DNA from 3 places in the Aeribacillus sp. SP014 genome. Region 1 is predicted to be linked to each of the others. Evidence: riboswitches for the same ligand, from Rfam matches in the RefSeq annotation. Region 1 holds a riboswitch; each other region holds the start of a gene.

Region 1 (10,913 bases):
TCCGTTTCAAGAACTGCGTATTCCACTTCGCGAATCGAAAAAGCTCCTTTTGCTCTTAGTAAATGTTGAAGCTGGTTCATATCAAGCTTGTTTTTTTTCAGCTGATCACGAATAATTTTTCCTTTGTGGATGACCATTGACGGAGCTCCTTCCAGTATTCCGCGGGTTCTTCTCCATTTTTGTGTGATGAATTCCAATAAATAGATTAGCATTCCCCATATCACGACCGTAAATAATATTTTTTCAACGCCCATTTTTACATCATATACAGCATTGCCAACTAGCTCACCTAAAACGAGCGCAGAGATAAAATCGAACGTCGTGATTTGCGTAATTTGTGTTTTACCTAGTATTTTTGTCAATAGAAAAAGGGCAAAGAAACCGAAGACCAGTTCAGTGGCAATTGCTACAAATTCCATTTCCATCACCTTTGCTAAGATCGGTAATGGTTAGGTTGTCCCAACTGCCGAAATTCATGTACATTCTTTTAAAAAACTATGGGAAGTCGTGCGGTGGAGAAAATGGAGAAACATTCGAATTGATCTGAATGTAATACAGAGAGATTTTTAACCTCTTTAACACGCTTTCTGACCATTCCAAATGAAAGACCGCAATCCGCGGCCTCGTTTGGTTGTCTTTATTTATGAATGTGGATGTAACGTTTTTTCCATCGTGACATGGGGAATGCCCGCATCCATAAAAATATCGGAAACGGTTTGATATCCATGCTTTTTATAAAAATTTTCTACTTGTACTTGGGCGTTCAATTTTATTTTCTTTAATCCTTTTTCGGCCGCGAGTTTTTCAAGTGTTTCCAAAATGATATTTCCCGCTCCTTTTCCGCGGTATTGTGGCAGAACACAGATCCTCTCGAGCTTTCCGATGTTGCCAATGACACGAAATCTGCCAGCTCCAACAGGCTGATGATCGTCATAAAGCACGACATGCTCGGCAAAGGCTTCATATTCGTCGGTCTCTATTTCTATCGGAACGTTCTGCTCTTCTACGAATACTTTTTTTCTTACATATAAAGCATCATTTCGTTGTTTTTCATTAATAGCTTTGACTGCCTTCATCAGTCTCGTCCTTCCCCAAGCAGGAATGTTTCATAAACAGTCCATGAGCCGTTTTCTAATTGATATAAAATGTGGAATCGGTCGATCGTTTCCACGTGTTGAATTTTTAACATTTTTAAGCGGCCGAGAACGTCAGAATGTTCATCATCCGATAAATTTTGTCCGATTGTAATGTGAGGGACGAAAGCGTACTCCGGCTCCTCTTTAAATTTTCCTTGATGGAGAAGCTCATGCAATTTTGTTAATTCTGGATTTGGTTCAACTTTTAAATAAATAACGTTATTGACAGGAGCAAATGAACTGAATTTGTAGACGGAGAGTTTAAAAGGCTTAACCTGTTTCGCAATTTTCCTAAGTTCTTTCACAGTGTCACCAATTTCTTTTTCGTCAGCTTCAAACGGTGCCTTCAATGTTAAATGAGGAGGGACAAGCGCATAATTCGGATCGTAACGTTTCCTATATGAGTTGGCAATGTCTTGCAGCTTTTTTGAAGGAAATAACACAATTCCGTACTTCATTTTTTTTGCCTCCTTGATATTTACTCGTATTCTTTATTATAACAACTTAAAGAATCAATTTTCATGATATAGCAAACATTTTTTTTAATATGTCTTTTAGCAGCGGCTGCCAATATGTCCAGCGGTGATCGCCGTCAAATTCTTCATAAATGCATTCGAATCCTTTATGTACCATTTGTTCATGAAGTTTTTGATTGATTGTATAAAAATCTTTTATTTTCCCATCAGTCGTTTTTACAGCCGTTTCCTGTTTCCCGATTTGATGATAAATAGATAGTAAAGAGGGCTGTGAAAAAGCATCGATCGCTTCTAACACCTTTTCATTCACATATGGTGATTGCATGATCACTTTTCCAAATGTATGCGGATAATGAAGCGCTGCCATAAGCGAAACGGTTGCAGCCAGAGAATCGCCGATAAGCGCGCGGCCTCTTCCTATTGGCAAAAGCGGAAAACGTTCTTCTAAAAATGGAATTAATTCATGAGCTAAAAAACGGATATAACTGTTGAACTGGCTTCCATCGGGATGATATTTTCTTCTTCGATCTTGAATGTCTTTATAAGGAATGCCAACGACAATCAAATCTTCAATCGTTTGCTCCTCCGTTAACTCCTCAACAAAACGCGCGATCCTTCCCAGTTTAAAATAGTCTTCGCCATCTTGGGCAATGAGAAGATGATGATGAGATAATGGAGAAAAGGAAGTCGGCAAATACATGAGCAAAGAAACTTCTTCCCCCAGCTCTTCACTAAAAAACATTTCTTCTTTTATAGGTGCGACTTTTTGGGCCATACCAATTCCTCCAAAATTGACTAATTACCAGTTAGGCTGGACTTCTCATTATTTTATCACTCTTTTGAAAAGTCTCCAACAAATAAAAAGGTTGACAAAATAAAAAATGCTTATATTATAATGATAACGACTAATCCGATAAGATAGGTAAGAATGATCATATACTGGGGGAATCAATTTGTCTGTCAAAATTGCGCAAATTTCAAAAACATTTCAACATCATGGAGTCTCCCAAACGGTTCTTGACCAAATTGATTTGACTGTGCAGAAAGGAGAGTTTGTTTCTATTCTTGGTCCTTCCGGCTGCGGAAAGTCGACGTTATTATCGATCGTTGCCGGGTTAACAGCCCCCACATCGGGAAAAGTGCTGGTAAACGGGAAGGAAATAAAGGGACCTGGAAGCGACCGGGGAGTAGTGTTTCAACAGGCAGCCCTTTTTCCATGGCTGACAGTTGAGGAAAATGTCATGTTTCCGCTGAAGAAAAAAATGCCGAAGGAAGAAGCGAAAAAAAAGGCGCACGAATATTTGGCCATGGTTCAATTAAGCCAATATGCCAAGCATTCTCCGCACGAGCTTTCCGGCGGCATGCAGCAGCGCGTATCGATCGCAAGAGCTTTGGCGATGGATCCTGAGGTGCTCTTAATGGATGAGCCGTTCGGAGCGTTGGATGAGCAGACGAGATCACGGCTGCACGAAGTGTTGGAAAAAATTTGGATCGATACGAAAAAAACAATTCTTTTTGTTACGCACAGCATCCAAGAGGCATTAAAATTATCGGACCGTATTATCGTCATGGGTACAAGGCCTGGGAGAATTATTGATGAAATAGAAGTGTCTTTTCCGAGACCACGTGATGAATTTAGAAAGCAGCTTGCTGAATATGAAGAGCGCATTCAAAAGCTGTTGAAGTCAGAAATTGATAAAGTAGTGAAAGAGGAAGAAAGTTATGCAGCAGGTCGTTAAACGAATCATTTTTTATGCAGCCGCACTGGGTATATGGGAAGCAATCGTCAAGCTGTTAAATATTAAGGCTGTCGTCTTTCCGGCTCCGAGCGATATTTTTCAGGCATTGTGGAACGGTTTTGCTGATCTAACTCTTGTCTATGATTTGCTGGCAAGTTTTCAGCGGCTGGCAATCGGGCTTGTGATTGCTCTTATTCTTGGAACAGTGTTAGGCGTCGTTTTTGCAAAATCGAAAGTAATTGATGATACCATTGGCTCTTTAATTTTGCCGTTGCAAAGCGTGCCGAGCATCGTTTGGCTGCCTCTAGCCATCATCTGGTTCGGTTTAAATGAAAAAGCGATCATTTTTATTGTCGTGCTCGGTGGAACGCTTGTGATGACATTGAATATGCGGACAGGGATTAAAAGCGTTCCTCCAATATATACAAATGCGGCAAGGACAATGGATTACAGCGGATTTTCTCTGTTTACACACGTGATTTTTCCAGCAGCCATCCCGCATGCAGTAACTGGTGCAAGGCTTGCTTGGGCGTTTGGGTGGAGAGGCCTGATGGGTAGCGAGCTGTTAAGCACCGGCCCGGGTTTAGGCTATACGTTAAAATTCGCATCAGATTTTGGCGATATGGCGTTAGTGATGGGCATTATATTTATCATTGCCTTAATTGGAATTTTAGTAGATTTAGTTTTTTTCAGCAGAATTGAAAAGAAAGTGATGAAAAAATGGGGATTGCTTGAACAATAAAGGAGGAAGTTGAGATTATGAAGAGAAAAGGTTTGCTGCTATCATTTATCACCTTGTTGTTAATTGGGATTTTATCTGCCTGCGGAGCCGGCGGAGGGAATGAGGCATCAGGAAAAGAGAAAAGCGGAAAAAATAAAGTAGTCATCGGCTATTTCCCAAATATTGACCATGTTCCGGCGATGATTGCGAAGGAAAAGGGCTACTATGAAGAAGCGCTAGGGGATCAGGTAGAGATTGAATATAAAACTTTTCCGGATGGCGGTGCTTTTATGACAGCGTTGAAAACCGGCGAAATTGACGCCGGGCTTGTCGGTCCAGCTCCTGTCATGAATAACTATTCTAATGGTGCAGACGTGAAAATTATTGCCGGTGCGTCATCTGGGGGTACTGTCGTCGTAGCAAGCAAAAAAAGCGGAATCGAAAGCTTAGATGATATTCATAATAAAACATTCATTACTCCTGGTGTCGGCTGCACTCACGATGTCCAATTTGAAACGTACTTGCAAGATTACGACATTGCTTCATCAAGAATCGGCGGCACATTAAAGCATACAACTGGAAACCCGGCACAATATCAAGCTTTCTTTGAATCGGGAAAAGTGGATTTAGCCGCTGTGCCTGAGCCTTGGGCTTCATTATTAATAAAAGACGGGGCGAAAGTGATTGTCGATACGAAAGATATCGCCTATGGCACAACGCTTCCGAACACTGTTTTAGTGACGAGCAACAAATTTATTAAAGAAAATAAAGATTTAGTTCAAAATATTGTCAAAGCCCACAAAAAAGCAGTCGACTTCATCAATAAAAACAAAGAGGAAGCACGCGATATTGCCATTCAATCGATTAAAGAAATAACAAATCAAGAGCTTGACCCAGAAATTATCGACAGCGCTTGGGAACGTGTCCGCTATACAACCGAAGTGGATGAAAAAGTTCTTCAAGACTTTTCTAACTCTTCTTATGACTTGAAATTTTTAAAAGAAAAACCGGATCTTAAAGGTCTTGTAGATACAAGCTTTTTGAATTAAGTAATAAACCCCCCTATACAGAAGCTTTTTGATATTATGCGGCTTCTGGATAGGGGGGTTATTTTGTTGATGTAAATTCAAGATGAAGCAGTTGTTAAAACAGGGCTTATCCCAAAAGTTGTTTATGACTATGCCTGTATATTGGGATTCTGTTGTTGTGAGAGCTTTTTATTCAAATCGCTCGAATAAGCTCCCGTTTTTTCACATTGTTTGGAGCTGTCCAGAAAGTCAAAATCCATTGAAAACGAAAGATTATAAACATTGATATATCAACATTTCTAAAACATTAAAGGGGCGTCTATAAGCCGGAAAATCGACTTATTAGACAGCGCCTATATGAATTTCAATTTCTCCATTTGGGCCGTATTTTTCAAAATCATATGTGTAAGCACGCTCTACTTAAACCAGTTTCTTCTTGCTTCCAAATCTTACTCCAAGTTTTAAAAATGCCTTGTTCGTCCGTTTTATCTACTTGAAAAACTTTATTTTCATGTTCCTCGGGATTTCAATTAAAAGCTTCCCCATTATTTTCTTCAATTGCAATGCTTAATAAATAATCTCCTCTGTAGTCGCTTTCATAATCATAATAAATTCCGTACACATTGTTTTGATGATGTTCCAGTTTTTAGAAAGCGTTTTCTCACATAATTTTGATTTGCCCCATCATTTGCTCGTCATGAAAATTATTGGTTCGTATGCTGTCGATTATATACAGCATCATAAACAGTCTTTCCTTTCCATAATATTGATAAAAAAGAGAAGGCGCATCAGTAAAGAATGTTCAGCAAATTTTCCAACGGCACGTTTATGTTCATCTTTTTTGCTTCCCAGCTTCACCTGCAAAACAAATATCGCATCTTCGTTTTCTGTTCAGCTGCTTTATGGAGTACGGGTTCGTTTGACAGAAGTTGGCGAAAAATTTATCAAATGATTAGTTTGCCAATTCAATCGTTTCATTCACTGTTTATTAAATACTCTTAAAATTTTCCAATTCCTCTAAAGAAGATCACCTCGTTCACAATTTTTCTCCAAATACGACAGCTTCCGAATTGAATATTTATATTTTAAAATCTATTAAAATTTGGGAAGCCTCAGGGGAAAATAAAACCACTTCATTGAAATGATGGAGGATCAAAGGTGATCCATACAAAAAAATTTCCCTTTTGGCTTTCGCAAAAAAACATTTCAAGAATCGACGGATTATTTAAAGAAAGTTCTTATTCTTCTTTAGTTTTACTGAAAATAAATCAAAGTTATCGGAATTGTTGGCAGGAAACGTCTTGAATTTTTTTTAAAACTGAGGTAAAGTTATACCTATCAAAAGTTCATATCGGAATTCTTATCGAGAGAGGCGGAGGGAACTGGCCCGAAGAAGTCTCAGCAACCGGTACAAGGACGGCGGCATGATAACCTTTGTACCAAGGTGCTAAATCCAGCAAGCATTTTGCCGTAAGATATGCTTGGAAGATAAGAAGGAGCCAAACAATAAACGCCTTCTTCTTATGAAGAGGGCGTTTTATTTTTAAAGCCTCCTCTACAGGCAATGAAAGCAGCACATTTTTACTAACTAAAAAAGGAGGAAAGTCAAAGATGAATATTGAAACAGTTTTGGCCCAATTAGGAAATCGAAGTGAAGCTCTTACAGGAACAGTAAGCGCCCCCATTTATTTGTCCACAGCCTACCGGCATAAAGGAATAGGTGAATCAACAGGTTATGATTACACTCGGACAAAAAATCCAACGAGAGAGCTTGTCGAGGACGCCATAGCCAAATTGGAGGGAGCCGATCAAGGATTTGCATTTTCTTCCGGAATGGCAGCGATTCAGACGATTATGGCTTTATTTAAAAGTGGAGATGAACTGATCGTTTCAAAAGATTTATATGGCGGGACATACCGCTTGTTTGAAGAAGAGTGGCGCAAATACGGTCTTTCCTTCCACTATGACGATTTTACGTCTCGCGAATATACGGAATCATTAATAAACGAAAATACTAAAGCGATTTTTCTAGAAACGCCCACTAATCCGCTTATGCAGGAAACATCGATTTCCTCGTTGGCGGAATTGGCCCGGAAGCACAATTTGCTGCTGATCGTTGACAATACGTTCTACACACCTGTTTTGCAGCGTCCGATTGAAGAAGGAGCGCATATCGTGATTCACAGCGCAACGAAATATTTAGGCGGTCACAACGATGTCCTTGCCGGCCTGGTCTGTGCAAAAGGGAAAGAAATTTGCGAAAAATTAGCCATGCATCAAAATGCAATTGGTGCGGTATTATCTCCTTTTGATTCGTGGCTGCTGCTTAGAGGAATGAAAACTTTATCATTGAGAATGGCCAAACATCAGGAAAATGCAAGGGAGCTGGCGGCATATTTAAAAGAGCTTCCTGAAATTGATGATGTATTATATCCTGGCAGAGGCGGAATGCTTTCCTTCCGTGTGAAAAAAGAAGAATGGGTCAACCCGTTTTTGCAGAATCTGAAATTAATCTGTTTTGCGGAAAGCCTTGGAGGGGTAGAAAGCTTTATAACGTATCCAGCTACCCAAACACATGCGGACATTCCGGAAGAAATCCGAATTCAAAACGGTGTATGTAACCGGCTTCTCCGTTTTTCTGTAGGGATTGAAAGCGTGGAGGATTTGAAGGAAGATCTCAAGCAGGCATTGCAAGCAGCTGCGAAAGGGGATTTACTAAATGCATGACCAATGGAGCTTTCAAACAAAATTGATTCATAATAAACATAAGGTTGACCCGACAACTGGTGCTGTCAGCGTGGCGATTCAGCAAGCGTCAACGTTTCATCAGCAAACATTGGATGAATCTCCTGAATTTGACTACAGCCGTTCAGGAAATCCAACACGAAAAGCGTTGGAAGAGGCGATTGCCGAACTGGAAGGCGGAGTGAGAGGCTTTGCGTTTGCTTCTGGGATGGCCGCTATATCAACAGCTTTTCTTTTACTTTCTTCCGGTGATCATGTTTTGGTCACAGAAGATGTGTACGGCGGAACATACCGGATCGTTGCCGATGTTTTATCGCGCTTTGGCATTGAATATACGTTTGTCGATATGACGGACCTTGATGCCGTAAAAGCAAATATACGTCCGAACACAAAAGTGATTTACATTGAAACGCCCTCGAATCCGCTGTTAAAAGTGACGGACATTCGAGCAATTGTGCAGCTTGCAAAAGAAAACGGCTGTTTAACATTTGTTGATAATACATTTATGACTCCGGCTTTGCAAAGGCCTCTCGATTTAGGGGCCGATATTGTTTTACATAGTGCAACAAAATTTTTGGCAGGTCATAGCGACTGTTTGGCAGGATTGGCAGTTGTGAAAGATGAAAAGCTTGGCGAAGAGCTTTACAAACTTCAAAATGCCTTCGGCGCTGTTCTCGGCCCGCATGATTGCTGGCTTGTATTAAGAGGGTTAAAAACACTTCATGTGCGGCTGGATCAATCCGTCAAAACAGCTTCTCAATTAGCAGAATTTTTGAAAAAGCACCCTGCCATTAAAAAAGTGTACTATCCAGGTCTTCACGATCACCCAGGGTCAGATATTCATTTGCGGCAAAGTGTCAACGGTGGAGCGGTTTTATCGTTTGAACTAGAAGATGAAAAAGCGGTCAAGATTCTTGCTGATCATGTTCAGCTGCCTGTTTTCGCAGTCAGCCTTGGTGCAGTTGAATCGATCTTGTCGTATCCAGCTAAAATGTCCCATGCCGCGATGCCGAAAGAAGAACGGATCAAAAGAGGGATAACCGATGGTCTTCTTCGATTAAGCGTAGGGCTAGAAAATTTTGAAGACTTAAAAAATGATTTGGAGTCTGGTCTTTCTACTGTTTTGGCCTATCAATAAATTTTTTCTTACCTTAATAGAAGACAGGGAGATGTCGAATACCGACAATTCCTGTCTTTTTTTTATGTTGATAATCTAGCTGACATATTATCCCACATTTTTTCATTTGTTCTTTAATATGATAGTAATGCACCCAAAGTCAAACGAATTTAAAAAGGGGGAGTATCAATGATCAAATGGCGAAGCGGACTTATATTCTTAACAGCTCTTCTTTTCATAATGATCATTTCTGCGTGTGGAAATAACAGCGAAGGAGGAAGCAGCAAAAGTGATGGCTCCAATCAAAGCGGGGAAAAGGCAGGAAGCAAGACGTTAAGCATTTTAACCGGAGGCACAGGAGGAACTTATTACCCGCTCGGCGGATCGATGGCGCAAATTATTTCGGAAGAAACGGACTTTAATGCAAATGCACAATCTTCAGGAGCATCAGCAGAAAATATGCAAGCGCTAAAAAATGGTGAAGCTGATATTGCGTTCTCGCAAACTGATATTGCTGCTTATGCATTAAACGGTGAATTGATGTTCAAAGACAATAAAGTCGACAATGTTAAAGCAATTGGGACTTTATATCCGGAGACGGTGCAAATTATTACAACAAAAGATAGCGGCATCCTTTCTGTTGAAGATTTGAAAGGCAAGTCGGTTTCCGTTGGTGCCCCTGGGTCTGGAGTGAATGCAAACGCACAGCAAATTTTAGAAATTCATGGATTAAGCTTTGATGATATTAAAGCGCAAAGCTTATCTTTTGACGAATCAACGGACGGCATTCAATCCGGAAGCATAGACGCTGCATTCATTACTGCGGGGACACCGACGGCTGCAGTTGAATCGCTCTCAGCACAAAAAGAAATTAGAGTAATTCCGATTGCGGATGACAAAATCAAACAATTGATCGAAAAATATCCTTACTATGCTGAAGATACAGTACCAAAGGGGACATATAAAATTCCTGAGGACGTAAAAACAGTCGCTGTAAAAGCGATGCTGGTCGTCCGCGGCGAATTGGATGAAGATGCCGTATACAATATTACAAAAGCGATTTTTGAAAATACAAATAAAATTACTCACGCAAAAGGCAAATTAATCAAAGCGGAGGCAGCCCTTGATGGAATAGGCAATTTGCCGCTTCATCCAGGGGCTGAAACGTATTTTTCAGAAAAAGGAATCCAGCCATAACGTATCAAAGATAGGCCGTTTTAAACGGTCTATCGATTTCATTTATGTAACTCCATTTTAGGCGGGGATTTTCATGAGAGCTAGGATGAAAGCTTTGTTCATCTGTCTTCCCCTTTTTATGACAATCAACGTTTTTTTATTTTTCCTTCCTATTGTAAATGCCATCGCTTTTTATCATGAAGATCAGAATGACTTATTAGGTTATCTGCCTGTCCGTGATGATGACTTGTTTCAAATTCAGTACACTCATTCCATCCATCTTACGGATGTGAAGGAGACATATACATTACGCAATAACAAAATCATTCAGACAGAACTTGAGTATGAAAATTTTGCTGTTGGAATGCCTTCTAATGTGGAAGGGGAGGGGAAATTTTTAGAAAAGGATGGAAAATTTTTTATAAAAAACATGGAGCGAGAATTTTCCTATATTGATTTGAGAATTGGACAAGTACAGGCCGATCACCGAATCGTTTATCAAGGTAACAGCTACAAATTGGCGGATTTTTTTGGACCCGGCTCATGGGTAAGAATAAAACCGGCAAAAATCAGTATTTGGCAGCAGGTGAAAGGAGTGAATATTCGTGAGTAAAGAGAAATTTGACGTACTGTCAGAAGAAGAGCAGCAAATGCTGCTTGAAAAATATGATCCTGAAGCAGGAACGAGGAAGCTAAAAGGCGTGTTGGGAGGCATCGCATTTGCCGGATTATTGGCATTTTCGCTGTTTCAGTTGTATACATCGATTTTCGGTGT
Region 2 (10,913 bases), 160 kb from region 1:
GAACTTTTTCAAGCTTATTGATGACAACCGCCGCCCCTTTTGCTGCAAACAAATCGGCATTCTCCCTTTCCTGCCCCGGAACAGGTTTATAGAGAATAAGCGGAACTTTTAATGCGGCCGCCTCGCTGAGAGTAATCCCTCCAGGCTTTGTTATCATGCAGGAACAAATGCGAAAGAGCTCGTCGATTCTTTCGACATAGCCAAAAACTTTTATTCGATCCGGGTGAATATACTGAAGCGGTTCAAGCTCATCTTTCAGCGATTGGTTATTTCCGCATACAACGACTATTTGCATGTCATCTCGTGTAAAAAATGATTCACACAAATCTTTTACATTTTTTAAAACTCCATGAGCGCCTGTAGCAATTAACAAAGTTTTCTTGTTCGGATCCAAATTGTATTTTTTATATAAATCGATCGTTTCCATTTTTTCTTCAAACTGCGGCCGAATAGGAATTCCGGTTACTTTGACAAGCGCTGGATGGATGTTGAGCATTGTCAGTTTTTCCTTCACATCGTCGCACGAAACATAATATTTATCAATGTTTTTATGAACCCATACTCGGTGAAGACAAAAATCGGTCAGCACATTAAATGTCGGGATGAACACGCCTGTCCGCGTGCGATATTCAGGCACAACGGAAATAGGAAATGTATTAATGATGATGTCAGGATTTATCTCCCTTACTAGCTGATTCAATTTGCGGTGTCCAAGCTTCAAATACAAATTCATAATGCGTTTGTTAGACATTTTGTCCACACTATAATAAAATAACCGATAAAATTGCTTACCGATGGAAAAACTTTTCAAATATAAATATCTTGTAATTTCCGCCATAATTGGATGAGACTCGCTAATTAAATCAGAAACTTTTACGTTGTTGATTCCCATCTTATGCAAAGACTGCTCCAATGTTTTAGCAACTTGGATATGACCGTTTCCGTAATTTGCCGTTAATATTAATATCTTTGGGTCTTTTAACATTTTATTCACCTCAACTTAAAGCAGCTCAACAATTAGAACGAACTAAAATCAAAATAGTTTCACTTTAAATGTATATTTCCTTTTATAATTTTAGGAGAAAAAAATTAAGAATCCTTTATTATTTTATTACATTTACATTTCACTGGAAATTTTCGTTTTTTGTTGGTTGCAATAGCTAAAATGACAAATATATGGATTGGGATTTTTTAATGGTTCCAACAAAAAATAATTCTGCCCGTTTACTCGCATGGTTCATACAAGAAACTTACCGATACGCATTGGTTTAATTGAATTTATGTCATTTTTCCGGGGATTTTTTACCTAGCTAATGGGCAGCCAAAACTGCATGAATAACACCGAGAAGAATAAGATATGCCCTCCGAACAAAGTTTTTCCTTTATCTTTTCTGAACCGTTTTAGCCAAACAAGCTGAAACTCACGCTGCAGAGGTTCAAATACTTTTTTTTGCTAAACTTTATTTATGAAAAGCATTGGCAAATTCGTTATTCATGTCTTTCATCCATTGATATATTTGTTCAAAGCTGATTCCTGCATAAAATGCGTCGATCATAATTTGCCGCAGCTCCTCTTTAATCATTTCAATTTTCTCTTCATCCAGCTTTTTCTGCACCATTTTCGATACAAATGTCCCCCGTCCTCTCAGCGTTTCAATCAAGCCTTCTCTTTCCAGCTCTTTATAAGCCTTTGAAACCGTGTTAGGATTAGCGATAATCATGGAAGACATCTCTCTTACAGAGGGCAGTTTATCGCCAGGCTTTAACACACCTTTGATACATAGTTCTTTCATTTTTTTTATGATCTGCTCATATATCGGAGTGGCACTTCTCGGGTCAATTTCAAACATCAAATACCCTTCTTTCTTACAAAAAGGACTCTTTTGTATTATGTGTACTACATTATATAGTACACATAATACAGAAAAGATGCAATCAACATTTTCTGATTCCGCATATAAAAAACACTGAATGATTTCACTCGTTCGGGGGCTCTTGATCTTAGGGAAAAATTATGATGTACATAGTCGTATAGCAGCTTTTGCTAGAAGTTTGACTGATGTTCAACAAACTGATCCCGATTTTGTTTTAAAATGTAATCGTTCATTCGCATTGAGCCGAGCTTTTATATCGGTAATTGCGCAATCTGTTGAAAGATATTTTTATTCTATATTTTCGTTTTTATTCCAAAAACCATTCTTTCCTTATGCAAATTTATATATAAGATCAAATCGGCTAAAGAATAAATGAAAAATCATAATTGCAATTAAAGGGCAAGCCTACAATCAGGCTTTGCCCTGGAATTTTAATGATCGAGCAAAATCATCTCATTTTGAAGGTGCTGCAGTTGAAGGCGCATGCGGTGAAGCTGCTCCCGCTGCTGGTCATTTGCGCTTAAACTGAGTTTTTCCACTTCTGCAAGTGCATCTTGAAGCTTTTGCTGTGCATTTGTATATTCTTCATCATTGTAATGCTCCTGTTTCAGCCCTTCAATATATTGCTCATTTGCATATTCCAATGCTTGCTGGCAATGTTGAATGCACTCTTCCACGGATTGTCTAGTAGCCAAACAAATCCCCTCCTTGATGAAGAATTTTCTTCATCAACTGTATTTTTCGCTATTTCTGCAAGCTCCATCATGAAAAAAGCTGGTAAATTCTTATTTGAGATTGGTTTGGCAATCATGGTAAAATGTCTTGATAGTATATCGAAACAGGAGGAGTAGGAATTGGCGAACCACAATCCATTTCCGTATACGAATGACAACAAACGGTATCATACATGGAATTACCATTTACGAAATACATTTGGAGATAAAGTGTTTAAAGTTGCTTTAGACGGAGGATTTGACTGTCCAAACCGCGACGGTACGGTAGCACATGGCGGGTGTACGTTTTGCAGTGCCGCAGGGTCGGGCGATTTTGCCGGAAACAGAGCTGATGATCTTGTTACGCAATTTCACGACATTAGAAGCAAAATGCATGAGAAATGGAAAAACGGAAAGTATATTGCTTACTTTCAGGCATTTACAAACACTCATGCACCCGTGGAAGTTCTTCGTGAGAAATATGAAACGGTATTAGGTCTCGAAGGAGTTGTCGGTTTGTCCATTGCTACAAGGCCTGACTGTTTGCCTGACGATGTTGTTGATTATTTGGCGGAATTAAATGAGAGGACATATCTTTGGGTTGAATTAGGATTGCAAACCGTTCACCAGCGGACCGCTGATTTAATTAACCGTGCGCACGATTATGAATGTTATGTGGAAGGAGTTAACAAGCTCAGAAAGCACGGAATCCGAGTTTGCACACACATCATAAACGGTCTTCCGCTTGAAACGTACGATATGATGATGGAAACTGCAAAAGAAGTTGCTAAGCTGGATGTTCAAGGAATTAAAATTCATCTGCTCCATTTGTTAAAAGGTACACCGATGGTTAAGCAATATGAAAAAGGGATGGTGCGCTTTTTATCCTTTGATGAATATGTACAATTAGTTTGCGATCAGCTAGAGGTACTGCCTCCCGAAATGATCGTTCATCGCATTACAGGCGACGGTCCGATCGATTTAATGATAGGGCCGATGTGGAGCGTTAACAAATGGGAAGTGCTGAATGCCATTGATGCCGAACTCGAAAAACGAAACAGCTACCAAGGGAAGTATTATACAAAAGATCGAGTGATGTCAAAATGAACCTCATTCGCATTCTTCCATTTGCAAAAAAATTGATGGCTTCCGCTGTCCAAAACGGCGATATCGTTATTGATGCAACAGTCGGGAACGGACATGATACCGTCTTTTTAGCACAACTCGTTGGCGAACAAGGTCATGTGTTTGGATATGATATTCAAAAACAAGCGCTTGAAGAGACAGAAAAACGGTTGAAGGAATCCGGTTTAATCGACCGTGTTACTTTGTTTCATTCCAGTCATGATGACATTTTCAATACGATTCCGAAAAAACATCACAATCATATCGCCGGTGCGATGTTTAATCTCGGTTATTTGCCCGGTGGCCAAAAAAACATTGTGACAAAACCAGAATCAACTATTGAAGCAGTAAAGCAGCTTTTATCCATATTAAGACCCGGTGGAATGATCGTGCTGGTCGTTTATCACGGCCATCCGGAAGGAAAACGTGAGAGAGATGAGCTTCTTAAATTTGCCGAACAAATCGATCAACATACTGCTCATGTACTTGAATACCGGTTTTTAAACCAAAAAAATTCCCCTCCGTTTATTGTAGCAATCGAAAAAGCAAAATAGCCGGGAATAATATCCCGGCTAGCTTTATCCATCAAGAAGATTTAATCAAATTCCATTTTCGGAACGTTCGATATGCCCTAGCATTCACATAAAAGAAAACGGAGGTTGTTCCTCCTTTTTTTATTAATTTTTTAGCCAGCTTTCCTAAATCTTTATGTACTAATACTTTGTCATCAGATAAATAAATGCCGAGCAATCCGCGGTTAATTAATTTATGAAAATTTTCGTTCGGAATACCTTTTAAATTTTTGTCCGCTTCATGTACAAAATGAGCTAATCGTTCCATCATTTCTGATGTGCTTTCATAAAAACTGCAAAAATTTAAATCGCCCTCCAATTGATCCTCCTCTTGATCAATAAAGTAATCCAATAAAATATGAAGCCCTTGCACATATGGAAAGTAACCGTCTTTAATTTTTTTGGCAATCGCTTCGTTAAAGCTGGGCTGAAATGCATAGGCGACTAAACAAAAAATGCCCAATGTCGATCCAGCGCAGGCAGAAAATTCATACCACCGCATATCCGGGAGGGAAGATTTATATTGTTCGAACCACTGTACTAGCCTTGGCACTCTTTCCTCTTCTATTACATGCTTATGTACTTGCAGTTCACAATAATATTCGCAAAGCTCCATCAAATAGCCAGCTATAACCGGATAGTTCTCCAATTGGCTCAGCATTCTTTGGCATGTCATGACAAGCTCTTTTAAATATCCGCCATCATCTTGGTCCTCACGAAATTGGTAGTAATTTTTTAATTCTGCATGAATCGACAGCGCATCCTTCATTGATTGGTGCAGCATGCGGAAATCTTCCGGATCAAAAGAAGTGCTTCTGTCGCATAAATTATCCAAGTAATCGCTAATCGTTTGATAAGCAACGATAAACTCTATGCATTCCTCTATATGAGAGTTCGACAAAAGCGCTAAAATGCTTCCTCCTTCGCAATGAAATGCTTTCGTATTTATGCTTGCAAGCGCCTGCTTTCTCAATTCAGGATTCGGTATTTCCTCAGCCTTTTTTTTCCACCCATCTAAGTAATAATGGACGGTCGGAAGAATTTCCCTATAAACTCTTGACATAAGGCTGATAGGGTGTTCAGGTATACTCAAAGATCAACTCACCTCTTCATTGTAAAATTCCAGTGTTTATGTTAAATGGCTTTCTGTAAATCTCAACGCATCTTGAAAAACAAGTTCTCTTTCCGGTTCATTAAAAATTTCGTGATATAGTCCTTCCCATTCTTTATAGCTCTTTTCCGTGAGATTCAACTGACTATACCATTTTTGAACTGCTGATTTATCAACAATTTTGTCTTCTCCTCCCTGCATGACGAAAAGAGGGACATCTGGAAACTGCGGAAGCTGCTGAAATGCTAGTTCAATAGCATGAAGAAGCTCTCTGTACCAGCGCACAGAAACTTTTCTTACGTAAAGGGAGTCGTTTCTGTTTATGTCTTGAATTTCCTTATTTCTCGTTGCCATCTCAACTGTCAAACCGGAATCAAAGCGTACCCTAGGCGCGAAAATATTTAATCCTTTTGCCAAAAGATCGAGCGCTTTACTCGGTTTTTGCAAAATTCCTAAACATGGCGAAGATAAAATGACCCCGTTTAACGGAATTTTATTTCTCTGCAGCGTACGTATGGCTATTAAACCGCCCATGCTATGCCCCAGCAAAAAAAGCGGCAATTGGAAAGATTGAGCCTCCCTGATCCAACGGTCAACTTCATCAATATATTCATCAAACGATTGGACATGTCCCCGTCTGGAGGATGAATTTCCTTGTCCTGGCAAATCCCCCATGACAACATGGTACCCGTTTGTTTGCCACTTTTTTATCAGCCATTTGTAACGTCCATGATGTTCTCCAGCTCCATGAATGATGACAATCGCAGCTTTAGGACTAGAACTTACCCATTTCCACATAAGTTAACTCCTTTCCGAACATGACGGAAAATTTGTTATAATATGAAAAAAAGAAAAGGATGGTTCCCATGGTTATTTATCCATATAAAGACAAAAAACCTATAATTAGCGATTCGGCTTATATAGCTGATTTTGTCACAATCACCGGCGATGTTCAAATAGGAGATGAATCAAGCATTTGGTTTCAGACGGTTATTCGCGGTGACGTTGCCCCAACTATTATTGGAAATCGGGTCAATATTCAAGACCAATGCTGTCTGCACCAGAGCCCAAATAAACCGTTAATTATTGAAGATGATGTAACCGTCGGCCATCAAGTTCTGCTCCATAGTGCGATTGTGCGGAAAGGAGCTCTAATTGGAATGGGTTCGATTATTCTGGATGGAGCAGAAATCGGAAAAGGCGCTTTTATCGGTGCAGGCAGTCTTGTCCCGCCAGGCAAAAAGATACCTGAGAAAACTTTAGCATTCGGAAGACCCGCCAAAGTGATTAGAGAATTAACAGAAGAAGATCTTCAAGATATGGAACGCATCCGTCGCGAGTATATCGAAAAAGCTCAATATTATAAAAATATTGCTCGTATGAACAACATATAAATTGCTTATAAAAACATTTTAAAACTTTCTCTTTCAAATGTCATTCTTTACCGGGCAGCTTCATGTATTTTTAAAATTTTGTAAAATTTTTATTAGATTTGTTGAAGTTTACATAAATATGAGAGAAAATTTTTTTAAGAATTTTTGCTTTTTGAAAAGAGGAACTTTAACATGGGCAGACTGCTGAATCAGCTTTACCAATTTGAGTGCAAGTTGTTCAAACTGATTAATTCGCATTTTGAACGAAAAGGACTGAATGTTTATTTTCGGTATATTACTCATTTAGGAGGGGCTGTTTTTTCAATTGCAACATGTTTAATGCTGATGTTATTTTTTAATGAACCTGTAAAAACTGTTGCCTTGGCAAGTTCAGCTGCACTTTTTTTCAGTCATATTCCGGTTTTCATTGTGAAAAGAATTTATCCACGCAGACGGCCTTATCTTACATTATTTGAAACAAAAGTGTTAGAAAATCCGTTAACTGACCATTCATTTCCTTCTGGACATACGACAGCTGTATTTTCAGTGGCAACACCATTTTTGCTCTTTTTTCCAGCCTTAACATGGATTTTGCTTCCTCTCGCATTCAGTGTGGCACTATCAAGAATTTTTCTTGGCCTACACTACCCTTCAGATGTGCTGGCGGGAATAGTTCTAGGAGCTTCAGCAGGCACCATCTGTTTTGTCGCATTCGGACCATAAAAGCAAAAAGGTGTCTAATGCATGCATCGCATTGGACACCTTTTTTATTTTACAAATATTGATGAGCCTGTTCGCGCAAAGCTTCCGCTTTATCTGTGCGTTCCCATGGCAAATCTAGATCGTTGCGTCCGAAATGACCGTAAGCAGCTGTCTGTTTGTAAATCGGGCGGCGCAAGTCAAGCATTTTTATAATGCCAGCTGGGCGCAAATCAAAGTTATTGCGAATTAATTCAACTAAAACATCTTCGCTTACTTTGCCAGTACCGAACGTATCAACAGAAATAGAGACAGGTTTCGCCACACCAATTGCATAGGCCAGCTGAACCTCGCATTTGTCTGCAAGTCCGGCTGCGACAATATTTTTCGCTACATAACGAGCCGCATAAGCTGCAGATCGGTCTACCTTCGTCGGATCTTTTCCTGAGAAAGCTCCTCCGCCATGGCGCGCATAGCCTCCGTAAGTATCGACAATGATTTTTCGTCCCGTTAATCCTGCATCTCCTTGTGGTCCGCCAATAACGAAACGTCCGGTAGGGTTGATGAAATATTTTGTTTCTTCATCGATCAGTTCTTTTGGCACAACCGGATCAATTACTTTTTCTTTAATATCCTGCTTAATTTGTTCTAAAGTTGCCTCCGGATGGTGTTGAGTCGATATGACAATTGTGTCAATTCTAACCGGCTGTTCATTTTCATCATATTCTACCGTAACTTGCGTCTTTCCGTCCGGACGCAAATAAGGAATTTCTTCGCTTTTTCTAACTTCTGTAAGCCGGCGTGAAAGCTTATGGGCAATGGAAATCGGGAGAGGCATTAATTCCTTCGTTTCATTGCATGCAAAACCGAACATTAACCCTTGATCTCCAGCGCCAATCGCTTCAATTTCTTCATCAGTCATTTGTCCTTCTCGCGCTTCTAAAGCTTTATCCACCCCTGCAGCAATATCGGGTGATTGCTCATCAATTGATGTTAAAACAGCACAAGTTTCAGCATCAAAACCGTATTTAGCTCTCGTATAGCCGATCTCTTTGACCGTTTCTCGCACAATTTTTGGTATATCCACATACGTGCTTGTCGTAATTTCTCCACTGACTAATACAAGTCCGGTGGTGACAGATGTTTCGCAAGCTACACGTGCGTTCGGATCTTTTTCTAAAATGGCATCTAAAATCGCATCTGAAATTTGGTCGCAAATTTTGTCCGGATGCCCTTCCGTTACGGATTCAGATGTAAACAGACGGCGCTTTTTTGTCATTTACTGCTTCCTCCTCAAACTTAAAATGATGTTTATGGAGTGCTACACTCCTTGACATTGACACGGAACTCATTCCCTCACCACTGTTGTAAACATATCAAAATTGCGTACGATAAGAAAAACTTGGCTAAACGAGATTTCTCTTATACATAGAAAAAACCTTCCCTGCCAGAGGAAAGGTTGTTATAAACATCATTGCCTTTCACTCTTATCGTTCAAGGATATAACCTTGCATCAGGTTAGCACCATTGCTCGTCTATGAATATGGAATTCTTTCGCATCATGTTGTATGTCCATAGAATACCGGGATTTTGAAAGCCATATTCTACTGTCTTCTTTCAACGAGCCGGTTGCTGGGCTTCATAGGGCCTGTCCCTCCGCCAACTCGGGATAAGAGTATCCGTTCAAATGTATATCATACAGGAGCAAAAAAGTACTTGTCAACAATAAATAAAGCTTCTCTGTAATTTTCCAAATCATCTGATATCCATTATTTCAGTATCAGCTGATCAATCATGATTCGTATGATGCCCAAAAATGAAGGCAAAATATATAGTAAAAACATTATTTTCAGAAATCGATAAATAGGATGGATTATTTTCGTGAATGTGTTATACTATTTCTATAAAACCATTTCAAATATGCAAAAAAAGGATGGTATGTATATGAATATTGTAGATGTATCAAATGAATTAGCTTCGTTGATCAGCGGACCAAATGCATATCATAATTTACCAGTCGCACGGCTTGTAGAAAAAGTTTTAGCTAGGAAAGAAGGCTTTTTAACAAATACAGGTGCAGTTTCGGTTACAACAGGCAAATATACCGGCCGGTCACCAGAAGATAAATTCATCGTTGAAGAAGATTCTGTCAAGCATTTAATTGATTGGGGACCCGTCAACAAGCCAATTTCATCAGAAGTTTTTGAAAAACTGTACTTAAAAGTCATACAATATTTAAAAAATAGAGATGAAATTTATGTTTTTAACGGATTTGCCGGAGCTGACAAAAAATATCGTCTTCCAATTCAAGTGGTCAATGAATTGGCGTGGCAAAATTTATTTGCTCGCCAACTGTTTATCCGTCCGAAAAGCCAAGACGATTTAAAGGAGCATAAAAATCCGTTTACGATTGTTTCCGCTCCTTCCTTTAAAGCAGATCCAGCTGTGGATGGAACGAACTCAGAAGCATTTATCATTATTTCTTTTGAAAAGAGAATAATCCTGATCGGCGGAACTGAATATGCAGGCGAGATGAAAAAGTCTATCTTTTCCGTCATGAACTTCCTGCTTCCAGAAAGAGATATATTTTCAATGCACTGCTCCGCCAATGTCGGTCAAGAAGGCGATGTCGCGCTCTTTTTCGGTTTATCGGGAACAGGCAAAACAACACTTTCCGCCGATCCAAAACGCCGATTAATTGGTGATGATGAACACGGCTGGTCTTCATCTGGTATTTTTAATATTGAAGGCGGCTGTTATGCAAAATGCATCGGTTTGTCTGAAGAAAAAGAACCTCAAATTTATAACGCGATTCGATTCGGTTCCGTTTTGGAAAACGTTGTGGTTGATGAATCGACACGAATTCCTGATTATGACAACTCCTTATTAACAGAAAACACCCGTGCGGCTTATCCAATTGAAGCGATTGACAATATTGCTAAACCGAGCATTGCGGGTCACCCTAACACAATTATTTTTTTAACAGCTGATGCGTTCGGTGTTCTGCCGCCAATAAGCAAATTAACGAAAGAACAGGCTATGTATCATTTCTTAAGCGGTTATACGAGCAAGCTTGCTGGAACGGAAAGGGGTATTACTTCCCCTAAAACAACGTTCTCCACATGCTTTGGCGCACCATTTCTTCCGCTTCCAGCTACAAGATACTCTGAAATGCTCGGAAGAAAAATCGAAGAACATGATGTGAAAGTATTTTTAGTCAATACAGGGTGGACCGGCGGAGAATACGGAGTAGGAAAACGAATTAAACTTGCTTATACAAGAGCCATGGTTCAGGCAGCATTGGAAGGCGAACTCGATGAGGTGGAAACTGTAAAAGACCCTATTTTCGGGCTGGCGATTCCTGCTCATGTTCCAGGAGTGCCTGATGAAGTTTTACAGCCTATTAAAACATGGAGTGATAAAAACGCTTATGAACAAAAAGCGTA
Region 3 (10,913 bases), 2.2 Mb from region 1:
CAATTGGGAGTATCAAAAAATCAATACAAACTTTTTTGACAATCGAGGCGGTAAGTCGCCCGTTCAAATTAGCTATAAACAGGAGGCACAAAAACGGGTAAAAGGAGGATTAACCGCTAGAATTTCTGATCATAAAGATGTCAAAAAATTGATGCTGATGAAGGCGGCAAAGAAATCGAAAATGCCGCTAGCATTTGAAACAATTGTCGGCTTCGGGACGAAAAAAAATCAAGTATATAATATCCCGCCGAAAAAAATGGGGTATTTATACGCATACGTTCCCGCTGTCAACGAAAAAGGAAAAGTCACTTACGGAGAAGTGTATTTAATGTTAAGGGGAAGCAAGAAGCAAATTGTTGTCAAAAATGTTACGCAACAAGGCATTGGAGCATGGATTCCTGTGCAGGATCGGGCATCCTTCCACTTTCTTATTACCAATCAGCCTAGATAATAGAAAAGGGCGGGCGAAAGGCAAATATATTGCCGAAAGAAGCCCAAGCCCTTTTATTATATGCGCGCTTTTCTTTTTGTAAAATCTAAGTCTCGGTAATAACTATTTTTCACTAAAAGATTCGGTCCAAGACACGCTACGTTTGGACAATGGCAATTCAGCTGTTGGGCAATCGGGGATTGCATCCATTTTTCATAGGCTGATAAAAGAGTATCTTTTTTGATGTTTCCAAGCGGCGGTACATCGCCGAAATCTGTCACAATAATGTCCCCTGTAAAAATATTGACATTGAGACGGGATCTGCCGTCAGGGTCATTTCGAACAGTCACGTTTTTGCTTTCTCTCAATCGCTTCAGCAATGCTAAATCTTCCTCATTGTCGCTGCAAGCGTAAAACGGGAGTGTTCCAAACAGCATCCACACTGATTCGTCGCGGATATCCAAGAGCTTATGAATTGCTTCGCGTATCTCATCCAAGCTGAGCGTTTCAAGATTGCTAGCGAAATCACTTGGATACATTGGATGCACCTCATGGCGTTGACATTTCATTTCGTCTACAATTTGTCTATGGATTTTTTCAAGATGAGGAACCGTCCGTTTATTCAGCATCGTCTCCGCTGAAACAATTACTCCCGCTTCAGCCAGAGCTCTAGAGTTTTCAATGATTCGTTCAAAATATTTTGCGCGTTCTTTATATGGAGGCTTCTTTTTCATCATTGCAAATCCGGCTTCAACAAAATCATCGACTGTTCCCCAGTTATGGGAAATATGCAAAACATCTAAATACGGGATAATTTTTTCATAGCGTTTCAAGTCCAATGTTAAATTGGAATTGATTTGGGTTCGTATCCCGCGTTCATGTGCGTATTTTAAAATGGGAACGACATAATTTTCCACAGATTTTATCGAAAGCATCGGCTCCCCGCCGGTAATCGAAAGGGATCGCAATGTCGGCACTTCGTCTAGCCTTTTTAAAAGTAAATCGAGCGGCAGCCCTTCAGGATCTTTCGGAGATAAAGTGTATCCTACAGCGCAATGCTCACATCGCATATTGCAGATTGTAGTGGTGGTAAATTCTATATTTGATAATGTTAATTCACCGTATTCCTTCATATCTAAATAAGCTTCCCAAGGGTCATAGGAAGGAGTAATCTTTTTGAGGGTTGTATAAGTTTCCATAAAAATCATTTCTCCTTTAATTAAACTGCACCATTAAATAATTGTAGCATGCCATCAGAAAAATGTAAGCGAATTTGAATCGAATATGATGTAAAAAAGTGTTGACAGAGGGGAAGGATAGTGGCATAATCCAAGTAACCGAATAAGAATTATAAAGTTAATAATAAAACTCTTATCAAGAGCAGGTGGAGGGATGAGCCCAATGAAGCCCGGCAACCGACTCATATGATGAGCACGGTGCTAATTCTCCCAACAGAGATGTTGAAAGATAAGAAGTTGTTTTGACAAAAAACCTCTTCTTATTGAAGAGGTTTTATTTATATAAAAAAATCTGAATGAAGAGGATTGAAAAAATGGGTCACGTAACAGCAGTATACCAAATCATTGCGAAACGAGAAGATTTAGAAAAAAAAGCAGAAGGCATTGCTCTTGGATTAACGGTAGGTTCGTGGACTGACCTTCCTCTTTTAGTGCAAGAGCAGTTAAAAAAGCATAAAGGACAAGTGGTTGAGATAAAAGAAACAGGCGAGGATCCATCCTCCGGCAAAACGATTGCACAGCTTCACATTCGCTTTCCGGGAGAAAACTTTTCTAAAGACATTCCTGCCATCTTAACGACAACTTTTGGAAAATTATCACTAGATGGAGAAATAAAATTACTAGATTTGCAGTTTGACGATGAGATCTTTCGGTATTTTCCAGGTCCTCGATTTGGAATTCAGGGGTTACGAGAAAAACTTGGCGTTTACGACAGACCGTTAGTGATGAGCATCTTTAAAGGTGTAATTGGACGTGATATGGATTACCTTCTTGCCCAATTGCGGGAGCAGGCTCTCGGGGGCGTCGACTTAGTAAAGGATGACGAAATACTTTTTGAAAATTCGCTCACATCATTTGAAACAAGAATAAAGGAAGGCAAAAAAGTTCTTGATAACGTGTATCAAGAAAAAGGGCACCGAACTTTGTATGCGGTCAATTTGACGGGAAAAACATTTGAATTGAAAGATAAGGCAAGAAAAGCAAAAGAATTAGGTGCCGATATTTTGCTATTTAATGTTTTTACATATGGCCTCGATGTGCTGCAAGCATTAAGGGAAGATGATGAAATCGCCCTCCCAATTATGGCTCATCCGGCGTTTAGCGGATCGTTTACTTCATCCGAAAAATATGGGCTCTCTCATTCCTTATTGCTTGGAAAATTGATAAGAATTGCTGGAGCAGATTTTTCGTTGTTCCCTTCACCATATGGCAGCGTTGCATTGGAGCGTGACAAAGTTTTAAAAGTGAAAGAAGAATTGGTGAAGGAATCAGTTTTAAAACCAGTTTTTCCTGTTCCATCTGCTGGCATTCACCCGGGTCTTGTTCCCATTTTAATTCATGATTTTGGAAAAGATTGTGTCATTAATGCAGGAGGCGGTGTTCACGGTCACCCGCAAGGTGCTCAGGGTGGAGGAAAAGCTTTCCGTCAGGCAGTTGACGCTGTTTCCCGGGGTGTTCCCCTTAATGAAGCAGCTGAAGACATAGAATTACAAGAAGCAATTCGGCTCTGGGGATGGAAGGAGGCACCGTCCAATTGAAGCCAGTAATATTTTGTGATTTTGATGGAACGGTGACAAAAAAAGATAACATCGTTAGCATCATGAAGCGTTTCGCTCCAAAAGAGTGGGAGCAATTGAAGGATGGCGTCCTTTCCCAGTCGATTAGTATTCAGGAAGGAGTCGGCAAGATGTTTGCACTTCTTCCATCTTCTTTAAAGGGTGACATCATTCACTATATTTTAGAAACTGCAGAAATAAGGGAAGGATTTCGCGACTTTGTTCATTATGCGAAAAACATGAACATTCCTTTATACATTGTCAGCGGCGGAATCGATTTTTTTATTAAACCGCTGTTGCAGCCTTTTGATTCTATTACCGCACTGTTTTGCAATAAAGCGGATTTTAGCGGAGAAACGATCACCATTCATTGGCCTTATACGTGTGATGAAAAGTGTCCCAACCAAAATTGTGGGTGCTGCAAACCGACAATTATTCGGCAAATTGCAAATGCTGACACTCATTCCATCATCATCGGGGATTCCGTCACAGATTTAGAAGCCGCGAAGATTGCAGATACAGTTATTGCACGTGATTATTTATCAAAAAAATGTCAAGAATTTTCTATTCCTTATCAATCTTTCGAAACATTTTACGACTGTATTGACATTTTAGAGAAGACAATAAACAAAACAAATTTCATAGAAGAAAAAGGTGGCGCAAAATGAGTGTCGTTTTAACTCGTGTTCATGAGCTTGCGGAGATTAAAGAGGAGCTTGCTGCGAGGGATTGGTTTATGGGGACAAGCGGCAATTTAGCCATAAAAGTTCAAGATTCCCCGCTTCAGTTTCTTGTGACCGCAAGCGGTAAAGACAAACGAAAAAAAACGAAGGAAGATTTTTTGCTTGTAGATGGAGAAGGAAATCCTGTAGGCGCAACACAGCTGAAGCCTTCGGCAGAAACGCTGTTGCATTGCGAAATATATAAAAGAAGCAAAGCCGGCTGCAGCCTGCATGTACATACGGTTGCAAATAATGTCATCTCCGAACTTTATGGTGACGCTGGGAAAATTGTATTTCAAGGACAAGAACTGATAAAAGCGTTTGACCGCTGGGAGGAAGATGCAGAATTACAGATTCCGATTATTTATAATTATGCCCATATTCCTACATTAGCAAGCACTTTGGGCGATTTCGTGAAGGAGGATAAAGGGGCAGTTCTTATTCGCAACCACGGAATTACTGTATGGGGAAAAGATGGCTTTGAAGCGAAGAAAATTTTAGAAGCTTGTGAATTTTTATTTCAGTATCAGCTTGCTCTTATTCAAGCAAAAGCCGGTCTCCTTGCGAGTACAGGAGCTTTAAATAATTAAACATTTTAAGGAGGTATTTTACATGACAACGATTAAAATTCAAGGAACAAACGAAGTTATCAGCAATCAAGAGGAAGTGATTTCATTTTTAAATCAACAAGGTGTTATTTACGAGCAATGGGATATTGCCAAATTACCAGAGCATTTAAAAGAGAAATATCTTTTAAATGATGAGGAAAAACAAACGATTTTACAATCTTTTGAAAATGAAATTAAAGATATTTCAGCAAGACGCGGCTACAAAGCTTGGGATGTCATTTCTTTAGCAGATCATACGCCAAACCTTGAAGAGCTGCTGAAAAATTTTCAGCGTGAACATCATCATACAGATGATGAAGTGCGCTTTATTGTAAGCGGCCATGGAATTTTTGTTATTCAAGGACAGGACGGGAAATTTTTTGAAGTGCATCTTAATCCGGGAGACCTTATTTCTGTTCCAGAGGGCAGACGCCACTATTTCACATTAGCTGATGACCGAAAAGTTGTTGCGATCCGCATCTTTGTGACAGAAGAAGGCTGGGTGCCAGTTTACGAAAAAGAAGAAGTAAATTAAGTTTACAAAAAATTTATGAAAAAGCGGCTTTAAACATTCACAGCTGCAAGCTTAACATCATCTTTTTCATATAACTGGCTGCTCTTCGGATACACAATTCATCCAGCTCAGTGAACAATGTTCCTGAATGCAAAGAAACTATGAAAATACCACAGCGGCTGCTGACCCGGTTTTAATAGGTTTACACATTTTTGCGAAGAAGCTTGCAGCTAAAAGAGCACCACAAAAATAGGCTTGTCTTATGTTACAAGAGGATATAGTTTCACTTGAAAACCAAGTAAACACAGATAATTTATCAAGTATTATGGCGGGATGGGGAAAATCAAGAATAAATGATGCAGATTTATATTTTTAGGAAGGGGCTGTCTTAGAAAGACAAAATCCACTGAAAACGAAACATCATAAGCATTGATATATCAACGTTTCTAAAACATTAAAGGGGCGTCTATAAGCCGGAAAATCGACTTATAGACAGCCCCCTCTATTTAATGGATGCGGCGGCTGCTTTGGATCTAGAAATCCGAATCCATTTGGAGCATTTGCCGAAATCGGCTTTTACAAGCAGGTGACGAAGTGGTCTTGTAATAATGTCGTCCCCATATTGTGAATGGATATTATGAAAGACTCTTTTTTCACTTTATGACAAACAAAGATAGAGGAGGGAATTTTTTTGAAGGATTTTACAACATATTTTACGATGACTGAGCAAGATGTCATCGAATATGTACAGAAAAAACTCGATATTTTTGAACAAAACGCAGAATTGGAATGTCGAGAGATTGGCGATGGCAACTTAAATTATGTATTTCGTGTCGTTGATCAAAATAGCGGCCAGTCTGTCATTATTAAACAAGCTGGTCCGGTTGCGCGTATTTCAGACGCCTTTAAAGTTTCGCCAGATCGCAATCGGATTGAAAGCGAAGCATTGAAGCTGCAAGGGGAATTAGCGCCTGGATTTGTACCTAAGGTTTATTCGTATGATCCGATTATGAATTGTTGTGTGATGGATGATCTATCTGACCATGAAATTATGAGGACAGCTCTTTTAAAACATAAAAAATTTCCTTTGTTTGCCGACCATATTACAACGTTTCTTGTCAACACCTTATTGCTTACTTCAGATGCCGTTATCGATCATAAAGAGAAGAAAGCATTGGTGCAAAAATTTACAAACCCAGAATTATGTGAAATAACAGAAGATCTCGTGTATACAGAACCTTTTTACGATTGTGAGCAAAATGATGTATTTCCAGAAACGAGAGAATTCATCCGTGAAGAAATTTGGAATGATTCAAAGCTTGCATTGGAAACAGCTAAACTGAAGTTTGATTTTATGACAAAAGCACAGTCCCTCCTCCACGGCGACCTTCATACCGGTTCCATTTTTATAAAGGAAGATTCAACAAAAATAATCGATCCTGAGTTTGCTTTTTATGGACCTGCTGGGTTCGATATTGGGAATGTGATTGCAAACCTTATTTTCGCCTATGTAAATGCAAGCTTTACAATTGAAGATCAAGAAACAAAGGAAGACTACTTGCAATATATTCAACAAACAATCTCAGACGTAATAGAGCTGTTTACAAAAAAATTTTTACATGCTTGGGATGAGAATATAAAAGAAAGAACTGCAAGTGCACCTAGTTTTAAAGAATGGTATTTAAATTCCATCCTTGAGGATGCCTCAGCCGCTGCTGGACTTGAATTATGCAGAAGAATTATTGGGATCGCCCATGTAAAAGACATCACGTCAATTGAAAATAAAGAATCCCGAGCTTTGGCTGAAAAAATTTGTTTAACAGCTGGTAAAACCTTTATTCTTGAACGGGCAAACATTCGTACAGGCGACGACTTTGTGAATGTTTTATTACAAAGTGTCCGCAAATTTATTGAAGGGGAAAAGTTTTATGACAGCAGTAAAAGCCATTCAATCCGTACAACTGGATGATGAAAACAATACGGTGATCATACTCGACCAAACGCTATTGCCGAATGAGAAAGTATTTCTGCATCTTTCTACTCCAGAAGAAATATGGGAGGCCATTTACCATCTGAAGGTTAGAGGAGCGCCTGCGATCGGAATTGCTGCTGCATTCGGTGTTTATTTAGGCACGAAGCAATCAAAAGCGTCGACTTATGAACAGCTTTTGGATGATTTTCAAAAAATCAAACAGTATTTGGCTTCATCGCGGCCGACAGCAGTGAATTTATTTTGGGCTTTAGATCGCATGGAGGATAGACTCAAAGTAGAAAAAGACAAAAGCATCGAGGAAATTAAAAACGCACTGAAGGAAGAAGCAGAACATATCCGTAATGAGGATGAGCAAGTCTGTTATTCGATCGGGGAGCATGCCCTGTCATTATTAAAACCCGGCTGGGGTCTTCTGACCCATTGCAATGCAGGAACAATTGCGACGGCGAGATATGGGACTGCGTTAGCTCCCATCTACTTAGGCCAAGAAAGAGGCTACCATTTCAAAGTTTTTGCAGATGAAACAAGACCGCTTCTTCAAGGTGCACGTCTAACTGCATGGGAATTGCAGGAAGCTGGTGTGGATGTAACGTTAATTTGTGACAACATGGCATCCATTGTGATGAAGGAGGGAAAAGTACAAGCGGTTTTAGTCGGGTGTGATCGAGTTGCCGCAAACGGAGATACTGCCAATAAAATTGGAACTTCCGGAGTGGCAATCTTAGCAAAATATTATGGAATCCCGTTTTATGTTTGTGCTCCGCTTTCAACAATCGATTTAGATTGTTCGACAGGGGAACAAATACCGATCGAAGTGAGAAAAGCAGAGGAGATCACGTCAAAATGGTATGAAAAACCGATGGCGCCGGAAAATGTGCAAACATATAATCCGGCATTCGACGTGACCGATCATGAACTCATTACGGCAATTATTACAGAAAAAGGGATTGCCTATCCACCCTTTACCAAAAGTTTAAAACACATGAAAAGCGTTTAATTGCCTTTTCATACAAAAACCCCTTAAAAGGGAATGCTTTCACATTCTTTTAAGGGGTGTAAAATTTTATTCGAAATATAATTCCGGACGTCTGTCTTGAAAAATAGGAATGGTTTTTCTTACACGGTCAATTTCTTGAAGATCCAGTTGGGCGTAAAAAATTCCTGCATCTGTTTGATCATGAACAAGAAGCTCGCCCCAAGGGGCAATGACCATTGAGTGTCCATTAAATTCATTATTTTGATCCGCTCCGACCCGGTTTACTGCTACAACAAACATTTGATTTTCAATTGCCCGTGCTTGGAGAAGCAATTGCCAATGGTCAATTCGCTTTTTCGGCCATTCGGCAGGAATGAACATAATGTTTGCACCTTTTAATGCATGGGTGCGAATCCATTCCGGAAAACGCAAATCATAACAAATAACACCACCGCAAGTGATGCCGTCCAGCTCAAATATATTTACTTTTTGACCGGCACTCATAAATTTATGCTCATCCATCAATTTAAACAGATGGGCTTTGTCGTATTCAGCGGTGATATTTCCGAATCGGTCGACAACGTACATGGTATTAAAAAATTGTCCGTTTTTTTTCGTTGCAACTGAACCGCCGACAATATTGACATGATATGTTTTAGCAAGGGATGTCAGCAGCTCAATTGTTTTTTCTCCATTTTTGTCTGCAAGCTCATCAAGCTGATCAAGGGCGTATCCTGTATTCCACATTTCAGGCAAAACAATTGTATCCGCTTGATGGTTTGCTGCTTCTATTATATTTTTTTGAGCGATTTCATAGTTTTGGTCCGGTTCGCCTAAAATGATATTCATTTGTATACAAGCAACTTTCATGATTTTCAGCCCCTAGACATTTTTATATAAAGACTATAGAATTTTTATGATAATTTCAACTATTTTTATAAAAAAAGGTGGATTAGAGTGGAGATTTCAGAACGTTTAAAAAAGCTTCCAACACAATTTTTCTCTGCCCTTGTGAAAAAAGTGAATAACGCTGTAGCCGAAGGAAGAGATATTATTAATTTAGGACAAGGAAATCCTGACCAGCCGACTCCCCCGCATATCGTCAAAGCGCTGCAAACCGCAGCAGAAGACCCGAAAACACATAAATATTCACCATTTTCAGGTCTGATCGAGTTAAAACATGCGGCTAGTGAATATTATAAGAAACAATACGGTGTCGATATAGATCCGGAAAAAGAAGTGGCGATTTTATTCGGTACGAAAACTGGACTTGTTGAATTGCCGATGTGCCTATTAAATGAAGGAGATCTAATGCTATTGCCCGACCCGGGTTATCCAGACTATTTATCAGGCGTTGTTTTAGCCGGGGCTCAATTTAAAACGTTCCCGCTGTTGGCAGAAAATCGGTTTTTACCTGATTACAACGCCATTCCGTTGGAGGATAAAGAAGCGGCAAAATTGATGTATTTAAACTACCCGAACAATCCGACAGGAGCAACGGCCGATCTTAAGTTTTTTGAGGAAACGGTTACGTTTGCAAAGAAGCATCGAATTTCCGTTGTCCATGATTTTGCGTACGGTGCGATCGGCTTTGACGGCAAAAAACCGACCAGCCTTCTTGAAGTGGAAGGAGCTAAGGACATCGGCATTGAAATGTACACATTGTCGAAAACCTACAATATGGCCGGCTGGCGTGTTGGATTTGCTGTAGGGAACCAGAATATCATTGAAAGTATTAATCTTATTCAAGATCACTTATATTGCAGCCTTTTTCCAGCAATACAATTAGCAGCAGCTGCCGCATTAACAGGCGATCAGTCGTGTGTAGAGGAGCTTGTCTCCCTTTATGAAAACCGCCGAAATACGTTTATCAATGCTATTCGGCAAATTGGCTGGAACGCTCAAGCTCCGAAAGGATCATTTTTTGCCTGGCTCCCTGTTCCGAAAGGATTTACTAGCGAAGAGTTTGCCGATTATTTGCTTGAAAAAGCAGATGTCGCCGTTGCGCCAGGAAACGGCTTCGGACAATATGGAGAAGGATACATACGCGTTGGTTTATTAGTTGATGAGAGCAGGCTTTTAGAAGCGGTTGATAGAATTCGCAAACTGAACCTTTTTTAACTGCTGCAATGAATGTTGAAACCCTCTCCTTATCCCCCTAAAAAAATGATCAGCACGTGAATGCCTTTCCAATCAAAATTAAAAGAAGTATAATAAAAATTGTGTTAAGTGGGAGTTTTTTGACTGAATGTAAGGGGGATAAGCGGGATGGAAAAATTATATGAGAGTATGTATCAATTAATTGTGGAAACGTCTACAAAATTGCCGAAGGATGTCCGCCGCGCTATTTTGAAGGCGAAGCAGCGTGAAAATGCTGGTACAAGAGCTGCGATGTCGCTTGCCACGATAACCGAAAATATTAAAATGGCAGATGAAAATGTATCGCCGATCTGCCAAGATACCGGATTGCCGACATTTAAAATTAAAGTGCCAGTCGGTATCAATCAAATTCAAATAAAGGAAACAATAAAAAAAGCGATCGCTCAAGCGACGAAGGACGGGAAGCTTCGCCCGAACTCGGTTGATTCGCTCACTGGAGAAAATTCCGGCGATAACTTGGGCGAAGGGCTTCCAGTCGTAAAATTTGAACAATGGGAAAAAGATTATATCGATGTTCGCTTAATATTAAAAGGCGGCGGCTGCGAAAACAAAAATATTCAATACAGCCTGCCGTGCGAACTAGAAGGATTGGGAAGAGCCGGCAGAGATTTGGATGGAATCCGCAAATGTATTTTGCATGCGGTATATCAAGCACAAGGCCAAGGATGCAGCGCAGGATTCATTGGAGTTGGAATCGGCGGAGACCGTTCAGCGGG

What was found. Region 1 has a riboswitch for S-adenosylmethionine ahead of ACVIJU_RS15635 (methionine biosynthesis PLP-dependent protein). Riboswitches for the same ligand answer to the same signal wherever they lie in the genome.
Region 2: it holds a riboswitch for S-adenosylmethionine, as region 1 does, so the genes downstream of both, metK (methionine adenosyltransferase) here and ACVIJU_RS15635 (methionine biosynthesis PLP-dependent protein) in region 1, are expected to answer to the same signal.
Region 3: it holds a riboswitch for S-adenosylmethionine, as region 1 does, so the genes downstream of both, ACVIJU_RS04665 (2,3-diketo-5-methylthiopentyl-1-phosphate enolase) here and ACVIJU_RS15635 (methionine biosynthesis PLP-dependent protein) in region 1, are expected to answer to the same signal.

Annotation. Positions count from the first base shown of each region.
Region 1 covers NZ_JBSRXI010000001.1:3,189,922-3,200,834, reverse strand. The annotation lists gene ACVIJU_RS15670 (DUF421 domain-containing protein) at 1-419, opposite strand, end outside; gene ACVIJU_RS15665 (GNAT family N-acetyltransferase) at 642-1,076, opposite strand; gene ACVIJU_RS15660 (YjcG family protein) at 1,076-1,594, opposite strand; gene ACVIJU_RS15655 (alpha/beta hydrolase) at 1,656-2,387, opposite strand; gene ACVIJU_RS15650 (ABC transporter ATP-binding protein) at 2,566-3,351, shown strand; gene ACVIJU_RS15645 (ABC transporter permease) at 3,335-4,093, shown strand; gene ACVIJU_RS15640 (aliphatic sulfonate ABC transporter substrate-binding protein) at 4,111-5,121, shown strand; SAM riboswitch class I at 6,458-6,595, shown strand; gene ACVIJU_RS15635 (methionine biosynthesis PLP-dependent protein) at 6,712-7,827, shown strand; gene metC (cystathionine beta-lyase) at 7,820-8,983, shown strand; gene ACVIJU_RS15625 (TAXI family TRAP transporter solute-binding subunit) at 9,152-10,159, shown strand; gene ACVIJU_RS15620 (DUF1850 domain-containing protein) at 10,233-10,751, shown strand; gene ACVIJU_RS15615 (TRAP transporter permease) at 10,789-10,913, shown strand, end outside.
Region 2 covers NZ_JBSRXI010000001.1:3,354,498-3,365,410, forward strand. The annotation lists gene ACVIJU_RS16395 (diglucosyl diacylglycerol synthase) at 1-985, opposite strand, end outside; gene ACVIJU_RS16400 (GntR family transcriptional regulator) at 1,461-1,850, opposite strand; gene ACVIJU_RS16405 (YtzC family protein) at 2,306-2,569, opposite strand; gene ACVIJU_RS16410 (TIGR01212 family radical SAM protein) at 2,729-3,694, shown strand; gene ACVIJU_RS16415 (class I SAM-dependent methyltransferase) at 3,691-4,266, shown strand; gene ACVIJU_RS16420 (tetraprenyl-beta-curcumene synthase family protein) at 4,298-5,377, opposite strand; gene ACVIJU_RS16425 (alpha/beta hydrolase) at 5,414-6,193, opposite strand; gene ACVIJU_RS16430 (gamma carbonic anhydrase) at 6,262-6,789, shown strand; gene ACVIJU_RS16435 (phosphatase PAP2 family protein) at 6,961-7,491, shown strand; gene metK (methionine adenosyltransferase) at 7,541-8,746, opposite strand; SAM riboswitch class I at 8,952-9,143, opposite strand; gene pckA (phosphoenolpyruvate carboxykinase (ATP)) at 9,412-10,913, shown strand, end outside.
Region 3 covers NZ_JBSRXI010000001.1:941,808-952,720, forward strand. The annotation lists gene ACVIJU_RS04655 (YfkD famly protein) at 1-451, shown strand, start outside; gene yfkAB (radical SAM/CxCxxxxC motif protein YfkAB) at 508-1,629, opposite strand; SAM riboswitch class I at 1,799-1,904, shown strand; gene ACVIJU_RS04665 (2,3-diketo-5-methylthiopentyl-1-phosphate enolase) at 1,983-3,206, shown strand; gene ACVIJU_RS04670 (2-hydroxy-3-keto-5-methylthiopentenyl-1-phosphate phosphatase) at 3,203-3,892, shown strand; gene ACVIJU_RS04675 (methylthioribulose 1-phosphate dehydratase) at 3,889-4,536, shown strand; gene ACVIJU_RS04680 (1,2-dihydroxy-3-keto-5-methylthiopentene dioxygenase) at 4,559-5,089, shown strand; gene mtnK (S-methyl-5-thioribose kinase) at 5,760-7,037, shown strand; gene mtnA (S-methyl-5-thioribose-1-phosphate isomerase) at 6,997-8,058, shown strand; gene ACVIJU_RS04695 (carbon-nitrogen family hydrolase) at 8,125-8,907, opposite strand; gene ACVIJU_RS04700 (aminotransferase class I/II-fold pyridoxal phosphate-dependent enzyme) at 8,995-10,158, shown strand; gene ACVIJU_RS04705 (fumarate hydratase) at 10,306-10,913, shown strand, end outside.